2 regions of the Streptomyces sp. NPDC050439 genome follow, and region 1 is predicted to be linked to the other one. Evidence: riboswitches for the same ligand, from Rfam matches in the RefSeq annotation. Region 1 holds a riboswitch; the other holds the start of a gene.
What was found. Region 1 has a riboswitch for cobalamin ahead of metE (5-methyltetrahydropteroyltriglutamate--homocysteine S-methyltransferase). Riboswitches for the same ligand answer to the same signal wherever they lie in the genome.
Positions count from the first base shown of each region.

Region 2: linked by a shared signal. The riboswitch ahead of AB0I66_RS16175 (prenyltransferase/squalene oxidase repeat-containing protein) and the one ahead of metE (5-methyltetrahydropteroyltriglutamate--homocysteine S-methyltransferase) in region 1 are both predicted to bind cobalamin.

Region 1 is NZ_JBFAJT010000002.1:537,525-544,843, reverse strand. Features, by position in the region: gene AB0I66_RS09615 (hypothetical protein) at 1-1,975, opposite strand, end outside; gene metE (5-methyltetrahydropteroyltriglutamate--homocysteine S-methyltransferase) at 2,078-4,399, opposite strand; cobalamin riboswitch at 4,561-4,779, opposite strand; gene AB0I66_RS09605 (3-hydroxybutyryl-CoA dehydrogenase) at 4,951-5,820, opposite strand; gene aceB (malate synthase A) at 5,817-7,319, opposite strand, start outside.
Region 2 is NZ_JBFAJT010000003.1:692,815-700,133, reverse strand. Features, by position in the region: gene AB0I66_RS16190 (ATP-binding cassette domain-containing protein) at 1-812, opposite strand, end outside; gene AB0I66_RS16185 (energy-coupling factor transporter transmembrane component T) at 809-1,981, opposite strand; gene AB0I66_RS16180 (SCO2322 family protein) at 1,989-2,627, opposite strand; gene AB0I66_RS16175 (prenyltransferase/squalene oxidase repeat-containing protein) at 2,657-3,874, opposite strand; cobalamin riboswitch at 3,998-4,127, opposite strand; gene AB0I66_RS16170 (MBL fold metallo-hydrolase) at 4,180-5,229, opposite strand; gene AB0I66_RS16165 (aldehyde dehydrogenase) at 5,425-6,891, shown strand; gene AB0I66_RS16160 (ferredoxin) at 6,891-7,124, shown strand.

The sequences.
Region 1 (7,319 bases):
TGCCGTCCCGTGTCGCCTCCGCGCGGTGGATGAAGAAGAACCGGCCCACGACCACGTCCCCGGGAGTGAGCGAGGCCCGCAGACCGGTGGGGCGCACGGCGTGCGCGTGCTGGGGCAGCAGCACCTCCAGGTCCGCCGTCAGCTCTTTCTCCGTGATCCACTGCCTGTTTCGGTTGCACATGGCGAAGGCGGTCACGGACAGGCACAGCAGCTCGGCCTCGACCGCCTGCGCGAGTTGTTCGTCGGAGAGACCCGGGTCACTCTTGCGGACCTCGCGCGCGGCGAAGCGGGCCAGGAGGCGCTCATAGAGGTCGAAGCCCGCAAGCTCCCCCTGGTCGCGCTGGAAGGCGTTGCCGTCGGCGTCGTAGAGAGCGAGCATGAGCAACAGCAGCGGCTGGCTGCCCAGTTCACGCTGTGTCAGTACGTGCTCCGGGGACAAGGGCAGCAGCGACCGGCGGCGGAAATGCGCCGCGTTGGTGTGGTTCCACAGGTCCAGCCAGTACGCCACCTGCGCGTCGCTGAAGGGCTCCAGGCGTACGGCGACACCGCCGGGCGAGAGGCGGGCCCGGTCGGCGACCGCCGTGCGGCTGGTGACCACCACGGCCAGCGGGCGGCCGTGCGTGGCCTCGCGCTTCTGGAACGCCGCCACTTTCTGCACGTAGTCGGACTGGCTCGCGCCGGTGGCCTGGAGCAGTTCGTCGAAACCGTCGAGCAGGACCACCGGCAGCGCCCGCGGTGCCGTGCGCGTCACATCGGGCCAGGCCATGGCCTCGCCGGTGGCCTCGCGGATCGCGGCCTCGATCTGGTCCTGGATCGCCGCGTCCGCGGGTACGGCGGACAGCGGCACCCGCACGACGAGGAACTCCGCGGCGGGCAGCCGGGCCGCGAGCACGCGGGTCAGCACGGATTTCCCCGAGCCCGGCTGCCCGAGGAGCAGCAGCGGCGACTCCACGGCCTGCGGCGCGGTGAAGAACCCTGCCAGGAAGCCCGCCAGATCCTGCTGGACGGGCCGCTCGTCCCACCAGTGCTCCTCCGAAAGGCGGTCGGTGGCCCCGAACGCGGCCACCTGGAAGTCGGGGGAGATGTAACCCGCTCCGAGCGCGGGGACCATCAGGCCCTCCGGAAGGTCCTCCAGGGACAGCAGCGGCGCTTCCATCGCCGCCCGCGACGCACGGTTCAACGCCATGTACCGCTCGGCAGAGACCTGCCCGTCGGCGGCCCTGGCCACCGCTTCCTCCAGTTGCCGCAGAGTGCCTTCGAGACGGCGGACTTCGTTGCGGGTCGCCTGGTGGTCGACGACGCTGACCCAGACGGCCACCTCGGGGCACTCCGCGGCCAGCCGCCGGTACATGATCTCGTAGGCGGACAGCGCCTGTTGGGGTGCGGTGTCCGTCAGCCGGGCCCGCACGACCTCCCGCTCCGGCTCCGGCAAGGACTCCCAGGCCGCACACCCCGACACGTACGACACGAGCTGGTCGGACAGCGTGCCGTAGAACCCGAGCAACGCGACCAGTTCCGCCTCGTACGGGCGGTGCGGCGCGGGCATCGGAACCTCGGCCCGCAGCAGCTCGTCCGCGAGCGCGGCGAGCCTGCCGGACTCCGGCGACCGCCCGGTGGCCAGGAGCACGGCCTCGACCCTCCCGACGGTCAACTCCCGGCGGTCGAAAGGCAGATCCAGGTCCTTGAGCGTGTCGAAGTACGCGGCAAGGACCACGACGGCGTGCGCCGCCGCCAGTCGCTGGGTGCGGTCGAACCGTCCCAGGCCTCGTGACCGCTCCGCGAGGCCGGAGACCAGGGACTGGCTCAGCCGCGCCAGTTCACCCCGCGCGTCGAACAGACTCAACGCGAGCGCCGACCCGCCGCCGGTGGACACCAGGAGTGCACCACCGGTCAGCCGGTCCAGGGCCGCCAGGGCGGGGCTGTCCGCCACGCCCAGCAGTCGTACCGCGTCCGCGTAACTCATCGCCCTGGGCACCGGTCGCCTCCCGGTTCCGTGTCGGAACGGCCAGCGCGTCCATCATGGCGGAGTGGGGCGGCCATTTATCCGGAAATGGCCGCCCAGGCCCGCACTTCGCGGTCAGGAACCCGACGGAAGCTCCGTCCTCACCTCCCGGGCCGCCGCGACCAGGTTCTCCAGGGATGCCTTGGTCTCGGGCCAGCCTCGGGTCTTGAGGCCGCAGTCCGGGTTCACCCACAGGCGGTCGGCGGGGATGGCCTCGAGTCCCTTGCGCAGCAGGGCCGCTGCCTCCTCGACGCTCGGCACGCGGGGGGAGTGGATGTCGTAGACGCCGGGGCCCGCCTCACGCGGGTAGCCGTGTTCGGCCAGTTCGCGGGCCACCTGCATGTGCGAGCGGGCCGCCTCCAGGCTGATGACGTCGGCGTCGAGGTCGTCGATGGCCTGGACGATGTCGCCGAACTCGGCGTAGCACATGTGCGTGTGGATCTGGGTGTCCGGACGGACGCCGCTGGTGGTGAGACGGAAGGATTCCGTGGCCCACTCCAGGTACGCGGCGTGCTCGGCGCTGCGCAGGGGGAGGGTTTCGCGCAAGGCGGGCTCGTCGACCTGGATGACCGAAGTGCCTGCCGCCTCCAGGTCGTCGACCTCGTCGCGCAGGGCCAGGGCGACCTGGCGCGCGGTGTCGCCGAGCGGCTGGTCGTCGCGGACGAAGGACCAGGCGAGCATGGTGACGGGACCCGTGAGCATGCCCTTCACGGGGCGGTCCGTGAGGGAGTTGGCGTACGAGGTCCAGCGCACCGTCATCGGTTCGGGCCGTGAGATGTCGCCGGCGAGGACCGGCGGCCGTACGTAGCGGGTGCCGTACGACTGGACCCAGCCGTGCTGTGTGGCGAGGTAGCCGGTGAGCTGTTCGGCGAAGTACTGGACCATGTCGTTGCGTTCGGGTTCGCCGTGGACCAGGACGTCGATGCCCGCCTTTTCCTGGAAGGCGAGGACTTCGCGGATTTCCGTGCGGATGCGTTCCTCGTAGCCGTCGGTGTCGATGCGGCCTGCCCTCAAGTCGGCTCGTGCAGTGCGCAGTTCGGTGGTCTGCGGGAACGAGCCGATGGTGGTGGTGGGCAGTTGGGGCAGGCCGAGGCGGGAGCGCTGGGCCGCCGCGCGCTCCGGGTAGGCGTGGACGCGGCGGGCGTCGGCGTCCGTGACGGCGGCGACGCGGGAGCGCACCGCCGGGTCGTGGGTGAGGGCCGAACCCGAGCGTGACGCCAGGTCGGCCCGGTTGGCGGCCAGTTCGGCCGTGATGGTGTCCGTTCCCTGGGCCAGGGCGCGCGCCAGCGTGGCGATCTCGGTGGTCTTCTGGTGGGCGAAGGCCAGCCAGCGGGCCACCTGCTGGTCGATGTCCCGTTCGGCACCGGCGTCCAGCGGGACGTGCAGCAGGGAGCAGGACGCGGAGACGTCGACCCGGTCGGCGAGGCCCAGGAGCGTGCCCAGGGTGGAGAGGGACTTCTCCAGGTCGTTGATCCAGATGTTGCGGCCGTTGACGACACCCGCCACAAGGCGCTTGCCCGGAAGCCCGCCGACGGCGGCGAGGTCCTGCAACTGGCCGGTGGCGGCCTCCGTGAAGTCCAGGGCGAGCCCCTCGACCGGTGCCTTGGCCAGCACGGGCAGGGCATCGCCGAGCCTGCCGAAGTAGGAGGCGACGAGGAGCTGCGGGCGATCGGTGAGGGCGCCCAGGTCACGGTAGGCGCGGGCGGCGGCGTTGAGCTCGGCCGGGGTGCGGTCCTGGACCAGGGCCGGCTCGTCGAGCTGCACCCACTCGGCGCCCGCGGCGCGCAGGTCGGCGAGTACTTCCGCGTAGACGGGCAGCAGTCGGTCGAGGAGCGTGAGCGGCTCGAAGTCGGCGGCCACGCCGGGCGCGGGCTTGGCGAGCAGCAGATAGGTCACCGGGCCGACGAGGACCGGGCGCGCGGCGAGGCCGAGCGCGACGGCCTCCTTGAGCTCGGCCACCTGCTTGGCGGAGTCGGCGGTGAAGACGGTGTCGGGGCCCAACTCCGGGACCAGGTAGTGGTAGTTGGTGTCGAACCACTTGGTCATCTCAAGCGGCGCCACGTCCTGGGTGCCGCGGGCCATCGCGAAGTAGCCGTCGAGGGGGTCGGTGTCGACGGCCTCGCGGTGCCGGCGCGGGACGGCGCCGACCATGACGCTGGTGTCCAGGACATGGTCGTAGTACGAGAAGTCGCCGGTCGGCACTTCGTGGATGCCGGCGTCGGCCAGGTGCTGCCAGGTGGACCGGCGCAGCCTCGCCGCGGTCTCCCGCAGGGCGTCGGCGCCGACGCGGCCCTTCCAATAGCCCTCGACGGCCTTCTTCAGTTCACGGTCGGGGCCCTGGCGGGGGTAGCCGTACACGGTGGCCCGTGCTGCCGCGGCTGCGGACTTCGCTGTCACGGAAATCTCCTTCGCGAGATGACTCCTGAGAATCCCGGTGACGGGACACGGACGCGAAGGGATGACGGACCGGGCGGACGGACACGCGCTGATCGCGCGGTACTCCACCTGATCTGTACGCCGACCCGCCCACGAGGTCACCGGGATGTCCGCACATGAGGGATCACATGCGGGCAACGGGCAGGTCTTCGGACTCGCGGGCACATCTGCCGAGGCAGACACCTACTGGCCGTCGCTTCCCGGACCCGTGCTCGGACCCAGTGCGTATGACGGCGGTCGTTCCCGCTCACCGCTGCGGGGCAGTCCCGGATTCCCACCGGGTTCCCTCTTACGACGCCTCTGCCTGGCGGACAGGGCGAACCAGCTGCACGGATCAGGCTAGAGGGTGGTCGGCCTCTTGGGCAGTACTGATCACATTCCGGACCGTGAGGTGAGACACGGCCCCGACCGGCGCGGGTCCACGTGAAGGGGTGCGGAACAGATCACCACTCTGTTCCGCACCCCGCTCACAGCAGCCGCAGGCCCTCGGCCCCGCGGCGGACCCGGGCCCCTCAGCCCCGGTCGTAGAGGTGGAACCCGCGCCCGCTCTTGCGGCCGAGCAGCCCCGCTTCGACCATGCGCAGGAGCAGCGGCGGCGGGGCGTACAGGGGTTCCTTGAACTCTTCGTAGAGAGATGCCGCGATGGAGGCGACCGTGTCCAGGCCGATCAGGTCGGCCAGCTTCAGCGGCCCCATCGGGTGCGCGCAGCCGAGCTCCATGCCCGCGTCCACGTCGGCGGCCGTCGCGAAGCCCGACTCCGTCATCCGGATCGCGGAGAGGAGATAGGGCACGAGCAGCGCGTTGACGACGAAGCCCGCCCTGTCCTTGGACCGCACGACCGTCTTGCCCAGCGTGTGCGTGGCGAAGTCCTCGACGGCGGCGACGGTCTCCGCGGCCGTGTGCAGCGAGGAGACGACCTCGACCAGGGGCAGCACGGGGGCGGGGTTGAAGAAGTGCAGGCCCAGGACGCGGTCGGCGCGCCGGGTCGCCATGCCCAGACGCATGACGGGGATGGAGGAGGTGTTGGTGGCGAGGATCGCCCCGGGGTCCTCGACGACCTTGTCCAGGGCGGCGAAGATCTCTGTCTTCGCCGCGGTGTCCTCGACGACCGCCTCGACGACGAGCTGGCGGTCGGCCAAGTCGTCGAGACCGCCGGTGAAGACCATGCGGGCCAGCGCGTCCTCGGCGCCGATGCGGTCCAACTTGCCGCGCTGTACGGCACGTTCGAGCGAGACGGCGATGCGTTCGCGGGCGGCGCGGGCGGCGAGCGCGTCGGCCTCGCAGACCACGGTGTCCAGACCGGCACGGGCGCACACCTCGGCGATCCCGGCACCCATCTGACCGCCGCCCACCACGCCGACCCGGCGGATGGCCGCGGTCATGACTGCCGCTCCGGGCGGCCGACGATCGGGCGGTCGACGAACGGGCGGCGCACGAGATGGCGGGTGTAGGCGTCCGTGGTGAAGAACGCGGGCAACTCCCGCTCCAGGGCGGTGCGTTCGAAGATCCCGCGGATCTCGTCGACGGGCGCCCACGGGTACTCCGCGCCCAGGGCGGCGAGCTCGTCCTCCACCAGCTCCATAACCGTCGCGCGGTCGACGACCCGGTGGCGCAGCCACTGCCAGATCTGTACGCGGGCGATCTCGGCCGTGGCGGCGTCCTCCATGAGGCCGTCCAGGGCGACGGCTCCCTGCCCGTGCAGCCAGCCGGCGAAGTAGCGCAGGGCGACCGCGATGTTGGTGCGTACGCCCTCCGTGGTGGGCGGCGCGCTGATGCGACGTACGGACAGCAGCTGCGCCGCCGTCACCTCGACGTCGTCGCGGGTGCGGTCGATCTGATGCGGTCGGGTGCCGAGCACTTCGTCGAACGCCGCGCGGCAGACGGGCACCAGCGCGGGGTGGGCGACCCAGGAGCCGTCGAAGCCGTCCTCGGCCTCGCGTTCCTTGTCGAGCCGCACGGTGGCGAGGGCCGCCCGGTGCGCGTCAGGGTCTCTGCCGGGCACGTGGGCGGCCATGCCGCCGATCGCATGGGCACCTCGCTTGTGGCAGGTGCGTACGAGGAGGTCGGTGTACGCGCGCATGAAGGGGGCGGTCATGGTGACCTTCGCCCGGTCGGGCAGCAGGAAGTCCGTGCGGTGCCCGAAGGTCTTGATGAGGCTGAACAGGTAGTCCCAGCGGCCCGCGTTGAGACCTGAGCTGTGCTCGCGCAGCTCGTAGAGGATTTCCTCCATCTGGACGGCCGCCGTGATGGTCTCGATCAGGACGGTCGCCCGGATCGTGCCGCGGGGGATGCCGGCGAGGTCCTGGGCGAGGACGAAGACGTCGTTCCACAGCCGTGCCTCGTCACGGTTCTCCAGCTTCGGCAGATAGAAGTACGGGCCGTGCCCGGCGTCGATCTGCCGCTGGGCGCAGTGGAAGAAGTAGAGCCCGAAGTCGACGAGCGAGGCGGGCGCGGGCCTGCCGTCGATCTGCAGGTGCTCCTCGGTCAGATGCCAGCCGCGCGGCCGGACGACGATGGTCGCGACCTGTTCGCCGAGCCGGTACCGCTTGCCCTGCGGTGTGCTGAAGTCGATCCTGCGCTCGATCGCGTCGAGCAGGTTCAGCTGACCGCCGATGATGTTGTCCCAGGTGGGCGAGGTGGCGTCCTCGAAATCCGCCATCCACACCCGCGCACCGGAGTTGAGGGCGTTGACCGTCATCGCGCGCTCGGGCGGCCCGGTGATTTCCACGCGGCGGTCGGTGAGGCCGGGCGCCGGGGGCGCGACCCGCCAGGAGTCGTCCGCCCGGACACGGGCGGTGGCGACGGAGAAGTCGAGCGGGGAGCCGGAGGCGAGCCGGGCGCCCACCCGCCTGCGCTCCTTGAGGATCTCCAGGCGGCGTTC
Region 2 (7,319 bases), on a different contig from region 1:
GCCAGCCGCTCCCGCAGCGCGCCGGCCTTCCGCCTGGCGTCCCGCACCGTCAGCGGCAGCGGGGACCAGCCCGCGAGGCGGCCGAGGCCCACCACCGGCGGGTAGACCGGCGATACGGCCATCAGCGAGGCGGGGTCGCCGAGCACGGGCGGCTCGCCCGGCGCCGCGAGCAGCAGCACCTGGTCGGCGTACTGCACGACCCGCTCCAGGCGGTGCTCGGCCATCAGGACCGTCGTGCCCAGGTCGTGCACCAGGCGCTGCAGTACGGCGAGGACCTCTTCGGCGGCGGCCGGGTCGAGGGCCGACGTCGGTTCGTCCAGGACGAGGACCTCGGGGTGCGGCGTGAGCACCGAGCCGATGGCGACGCGCTGCTGCTGGCCGCCGGAGAGCGTGGCGATGGGCCGGTCGCGCAGATCGGCGAGGCCGAGGAGGTCGAGGGTCTCCTCGACGCGGCGGCGCATCACGTCGGGGGCGAGCCCGAGCGACTCCATCCCGTACGCGAGCTCGTCCTCGACCGTGTCCGTCACGAAGTGCGAGAGCGGGTCCTGGCCCACCGTGCCGACGACGTCGGCGAGTTCACGCGGCTTGTGGGTACGGGTGTCGCGTCCCGCCACCGTCACCCGGCCCCGGAGCGTGCCCCCGGTGAAGTGCGGCACGAGCCCGCTCACCGTGCCGAGCAGCGTCGACTTGCCGACCCCGGACGGACCGACGAGAAGCACCAACTCGCCCTCGGGAACGGCGAGATCGACCCCGCGCACGGTGGGGCCCGCGACCCCTTCGTACGTCACGGAGACATCCTCGAAGCGGATCATGAGGGCTCCTTGGTGCGAGCGGGGGCGGAGACAGGGGTGGTGGCGGAGTCGGCCGGCACCGGCGCCACGAAAGCAGGCAGCAGACCGACGAGGACCGCCACCGCGGGCCACAGCGGCAGCGTCGGCGCCGTCAGGGGGACGACTCCCGGGTGCAGGGCCGCCGCGTCGTACGCGGCGGCCCAGAGCGTCAGGCCCGCCACCGCGATGCCCGACCCGGCGACGAGCCAGGCGCGCACGCCCCACGTGTCGGGGCGGTAGCGGGTGCGCACGGAGCGCCGGCCGCCGAGCCGGAGCCCGGCGAGCGCAGCGAGGAGACCGACGCCGAGGACGGGCAGGCCGTACCGCGTGCCGTCCGCGGTGAGCAGGCCGTACGTGCCCACGCAGACACCCATCAGGCCGCCGAGCGTAAGGGCCGCCGTCGCCCTGCGCACCCCGGCCGGAACCGGCGCGCTGCGGCCGAACCCTCGCGCGTCCATCGCGGCGGCCAGCGCGACCGACCGCTCAAGGGCGCCCTCAAGGACCGGGAGCCCCACCTGGAGCAGCCCCCGGATGCCCTTGTCCGCGCGTCCGCGAAGGCGCCGCGCCGAGCGAAGGCGCTGCACATCCATGATCAGATTCGGCGCGAACGTCATCGCGACGACGATGGCGACCCCCACCTCGTACAGCGCGCCCGGCAGCGACTTGAGCAGCCGCGCCGGGCTGGCGAGAGCGTTGGCGGCGCCCACGCAGATGAGGAGACCGGCCAGGCGCACCCCGTCGTAGAGCGCGAAGAGCAGCCCCTCGGCCGTCACCCGGCCCCCGATCCGCACCCCCTTCGCCCAGTCGGGCAGCGGCACTTCGGGGAGCGTCACGATGACGTGCGTGCCGGGGATGGGGGAGCCGAGGACGACGGCGAAGACCAGCCGGATGGCGATCACGACGAGGCCCAGCTTCACGAAGGCGCCGTACGACCGCGCCCACGGGGCCGATGTCCTGCGGGCCGCGACGACATAGCCGGCGACACCGATGAGGAGACCGATCAGCAGGGGGTTGGTGGTGCGCGACGCCGCGACGCCGAGCCCGAGCGCCCACACCCACCAGGCGCCGGGGTGCAGCGCGTTGCTCCGGTGCGCCGCGGGGGCCAGACGCCTCCGCAGCGCACCGGGAGCGGTGCTCGGTTGATCGGTCATCGTGTGGTCAGCCGCGTCGGCGGCGTGCCTGCCAGACGGCGGCCCCGCCGAGCAGGGCGACGGCGGCCACGCCCGCGATCAGACCGACGGAGGGGCCACCGGAGCCGCTGTCCTCGTCGCTCGCGGCCGGCTTCTTCTCCGTGCCGTCGGACTCGCCGTTGCCCGAGACCTGCTCGCCGCAGCCCGACTTCGGGTAGTCCGCGATGGCGCACAGCAGGGCGTTGCTGTCGTAGCGCAGGGGCTTGGCGACCGCGGCGAGCGCGTCCGCGCTGGTCGCGTCGTCCGCGATCTGCGCGCACGCCGTACGCGCCTTCGGCGGGCTCTCCCCGTCGGGGGCGTCGCCCGGCGTGCCGAAGTCGATGACCAGGGCGATCCGCTTGCGGTCGTCCTTGGCGGGGGTCTTGGCGCAGATCGTGTCGAAGTCCGCGGCGCCGCGCGGCTTCGCGGCGTCCTTCGAGTCGGCGGACACGGCGAACCGGAAGCCCTGGACGGCCCCGTCGTCGGGGCGCGCGGTGCTCGGCCCCTGGCTCGCGTAGGCCCACGTGGAACCGTCCCGGTCCCAGAAGGACCAGTAGCGATACCCGGCGGCCTGGGCGGGGGCGGCGGTGAGGACGCCGAGCAGGGCGGCAAGGAGCGCCCCCACCATCAGGCGCCCGCACCGCGCGCGACCCCGCGTCACAGCTGCTGCTTCTTCTTGTTGCCGCTGTAGAGGAACCCGATGCCGATGCCGGCGACCATGCCGACGCCGATGATCCACCAGATGCTCAGGCCGCCGTCGTCGCTGTCCTTCTTCTCGTCGGCGGCCTTCTCCGTCGCCTCCGGGGCGGGACCCTGCGCGTTGAGCTGCTTGACCAGGTCCGCGCCGCCGAAGTCACGCGGGTCCATGCCGGCGGCGTGGGCGGCGAAGATCAGCTGGGCGTAGGCGGCGGGGCCGGACTTCTCGGCCCACTGCGCGGAGTTCTTCGCCAGCCACTGGGCCGACTTCTCGGCCTGCTCCGGCTGACCGGCAGCGGCGAGCGCGAGCACGGAGTCGGCGGTGTTGCCGAGGTCGGGCATGTTCTTTGCGCCGGGCATCGACGACATCAGGTGGTCGTCGCCCTTGGCGAGGGTCTTCAGGAGGTAGCCCGTGCCGTTCGCCGCCGCCTGCTCGGCGGTGTCGGCCTTCGCGCACTTCGGGGCGGCTTCCTTCTTCTCGGCCGCGTCCACGACCAGGCCCTTGCCGTGGGCGCCGAGGACACCGGCCGCGGTGGCGTCGGCGTTCGGCGAGAGCTTGCCGGACTTGACGTCCGCGAGACCGAAGGCGCCGCCGTCCTTGCCACAGCTCATCGAGAGGGCGGGCAGCGCGCTGTACGCGGTCTTGCCGCTCTGCGACTTCACGCCCTCCGGCTTCTCGCCCGCCGCGACGAGCGCGCCGATCACGATGCCGGTGGAGTTGGCGTCCGAGTCCATGCCGGGGCTGTAGCCCCAGCCGCCGTCCTGGTTCTGCACGGACTTCAGCCAGTCGACGCTCTTGCCGACGGTCTTCTTCTGACCGCCGAGCGCGGCGAGCGCCTGCACGGCCGACGCCGTCGCGTTGCTGTCGAGCATCGTCTTGGAGTCGCAGGGCTCGCCCGCGTCGGGGCGGTAGGCGGCGTAGGCGCCGTTCGAGCACTGCTGCCCGGTGAGCCAGTCGACGGACTTCGCGGCGGGCTTCACACCGGCCGAGTCCTGGGCGAGCAGGGCGTACGACTGCCGGAACACCCCGTCGAACTTGGGGTCCGCGTCGCCGTAAAGACCCGAGGGCAGCTTGGCGGAGGGCGACGGGGACGCGGTGTCCGCGAAGGCGGCCGGGGCGGCGGCCGAACCGAACACGGCGACGGCGGCCAGGACCGCTGCGCTGCGGCGAACGTTCATGATGCGGCGGGTGCCTCTCCCTGCGGGGGAGCGGGGCAGCACGGGCGCGTGCGGGCACGGGCACCGGGCGGCTCCGGCTCCGTATACCTCGACGGTGCCGGTCATCGGCGGTTCCGATGACGCGAGCCGGTCACGTTCCATGCGGGGCGATCCGGCTCTCCGGCGGTCCTTGCGGGACCGTGGATCACGGCTGCGGGTCAGCGCCGGATTCGCACCGGCTTCCCCCCGTACGGGCATGATGACGACGGGGCCACTCTACCGGCCCGTAGGGGAGGCGCCCCGGGGTGGCCGCCCCCGGCGGGAGGTCACACCGCGCGGTACCGCACGGGATCGTTGCCCACCGCCTCGGCGCGCCCCAGCTTCACCAGGCGCCGCACATGGGCCTCGGCCTCGGAGACCGCGATGTTCCGCGAGCCGTAGCGGATCTGGGCCCAGGGGCGGTTCCACTCCATCTGCTCGGCGAGCTGCCAAGGGGTGAGGGGCTCGGCGAGGAGGGCGAGCAGATCCGTCAGGCGCTCCTCGTGGTGGGCCAGGATCTCCTGGACGCGGGCCGGGGCGTCGGTGAACGCGTACTGGTGGGCCGGGAGCACCTCGGCGACCCCCAGGCGGCCGATGCGCTCCAGGGAGTCGAGGTAGTCGCCGAGGGGATCCGTGACGGTCTCGTCGTCGGGGTCCTCGTACAGGCCGATGTGCGGGGTGATCCCGGGGAGCAGGTGGTCGCCGGAGAACAGGCGGCCGCGGCCCGGCAGCCGTGCCGGGTGCTCCTCCTCCAGGTGCAGGCAGACGTGGCCGGGGGTGTGGCCGGGGGTCCAGATCGCGCGAAGCCTGCGCCCCGGCAGTTCGAGGAGCTCGCCCGGGGTGATGTCGCGGTCGGGGAGCGCGGCGGCCAGGCCGGGCAGCCGGGGTGCGCGGCCCGCGTCACGGGCGGCGAGGAGAGGGGCCAGATGGTCGGCGGGGGCGCCCGCGGCCGTCAGCTTCTCCGCCATGTAGTCGAACCAGCGGGCGGGCGGCCCGGTCCGGGTGCGGCGTACGACCGAGGCGTCGGCCTCGTGCATCGCGATCCACGCGCCCGACGCCTCGCGGACCTTGGCCGAGAGGCCGTGGTGGTCGGGGTGGTGGTGGGTGATGACGACGCCGTGCACCGCGTCGGCGGACGTGCCGCAGGCGGCGAGGCCTTCGGCGAGTGCGTCCCAGGAGGTGGGGTCGTCCCAGCCCGTGTCGATGAGTACGGGGCCGGCGTCCGTGTCCAGGAGGTGGACGAGGGTAAAGCCCAGCGGATTGTCGGGGATGGGGACCTTGATGCTCCATACGCCCCCGCCGTGCTCGGTCACCTGCGGTTCGGTCACCTGCGTCATCGGGCGCCCTCTTCTTCTCTCGTTCGTCGCTCGACCGTAACTAGAACTGGTTCCAATGATCGCCTAAGTCGACCGTTTCAACAGGCTACTTGAGCCTTGCCCTCCGTGGACTAGTGGAACTAGAACTGGTATCAGTTCTGAAACAGTGTCAGAAAGCGTGCCGCGCAGGCGGAATCCCGCAGGAGGCAGTCAGCCATGACCGAGCTCGTGGAACACGGACAGCTGTTCATCGGCGGGGAGTTGGTGGATCCCCACGGCAAGGACGTCATCGAGGTGGTCTCGCCGCACACCGGCCAGGTCTTCGCGCGGGTGCCGCACGCCGCGCCCGCCGACGTCGACCGGGCCGTCGCCACCGCGCGCAAGGCGTTCGACGAGGGCCCCTGGCCCCGGATGACCCTCGACGAGCGGATCGAGGTCATCACCAGGATCAAGGACGCGTTCGCCGTACGGCACGAGGAGATCGCCCGCGTCATCAGCTCCCAGAACGGCACCCCGTACACATCGAGCGTGATGGTGCAGGCCCTCGCCGCGATGATGGTCTGGGACTCCGCGCTCACGGTCGCGAAGAACTTCACGTACGAGGAGGCGCGCGACGGCGCCCTCGGCAAGATCCTGGTGCGGCGCGAGCCGGTCGGCGTCGTGGCGGCCGTGGTCCCGTGGAACGTCCCGCAGTTCACCGCCGCGGCCAAGCTCGCGCCCGCGCTGCTCGCCGGGTGCCCGGTGATCCTCAAGACCTCGCCCGAGACGCCGCTCGACGCGTACATCCTCGCCGACATCGCCACCGAGGCGGGGCTGCCGCAGGGCGTGCTCTCGATCATCTCGGCCGACCGCGAGGTGAGCGAGTACCTCGTCGGGCACCCCGGCGTCGACAAGGTGTCCTTCACCGGCTCCGTCGGCGCGGGCAAGCGCGTCATGGAGGTCGCGGCCCGCAACCTCACGCGCGTGACACTGGAGTTGGGCGGCAAGTCGGCCGCGGTGATCCTGCCGGACGCGGACGCGGCGAGTGCCGTCGCCGGCATCGTCCCCTTCGCCTGGATGATCAACGGCCAGGCGTGCGTGGCCCAGACCCGCATCCTCGTGCCGCACTCCCGCCACGACGAGTTCGCCGAGGCCTTCGCCGCCGCGGCCGCCGCGCTCAAGGTCGGTGACCCGCTCGACCCCGAGACCGAACTCGGCCCGCTCGTGGCCCGGCGCCAGCAGCAGCGCTCGCTCGACTACATCCGCATCGGCCAGGAGGAAGGCGCCAAGATCCTTACGGGCGGCGGCCGTCCGGCCGGGTTCGACGAGGGGTGGTACGTCGAGCCGACGCTCTTCGGCGGCGTCGACAACTCGATGCGCATCGCCCGCGAGGAGATCTTCGGCCCGGTCATCTGCCTTCTCCCGTACGGCGACGAGAGCGAGGCCGTGAAGATCGCCAACGACTCCGACTACGGACTCAGCGGCAGCGTGTGGACGGCGGACACGGAGCGCGGCATCGACATCGCGCGGCGGGTGCGCACCGGGACGTACTCGGTGAACACCTTCAGCCTCGACATGCTCGGTCCGTTCGGCGGCTACAAGAACTCCGGTCTCGGGCGGGAGTTCGGGCCCGAGGGGTACGGCGAGTACTTCGAGCACAAGATGATCCACCTGCCCGCTGGATACGGGGAGGCGGGTGCCTGATGGGTGACCGCTGGCACGTCGAGGTGGACCGGTCGGTCTGCATCGGCTCCGGGATGTGCGTGATCACGGCGCCGGGCGGTTTCACGCTCGACTCCGCCCGCCAGTCGCATCCCGCGGACCCCGAGACCGACGCCAACGAGAAAGTGCTCGAAGCGGCCGAGGGGTGCCCGGTCGAGGCGATCACCATCACGTTGTCCGGCAGCGGGGAGGTCGTCTTCCCGCCGGAGGACTGACGGGGACCGGCGGATTCCGCTCCCGCGGCGGAATTTACTTGTGTGACGCCGTCTGAGCCGAATTGTGTACGTTCCGCGGACGTTATGTGTGCTCGAAAGTGTGCGAACAGGACTTTACCCATGCGTTCCGCATGCCCGATCGATGACATCCGTGACTGTCCGTCCCCTTTGCGGCCTGGAACTCTCTGAGCCAGG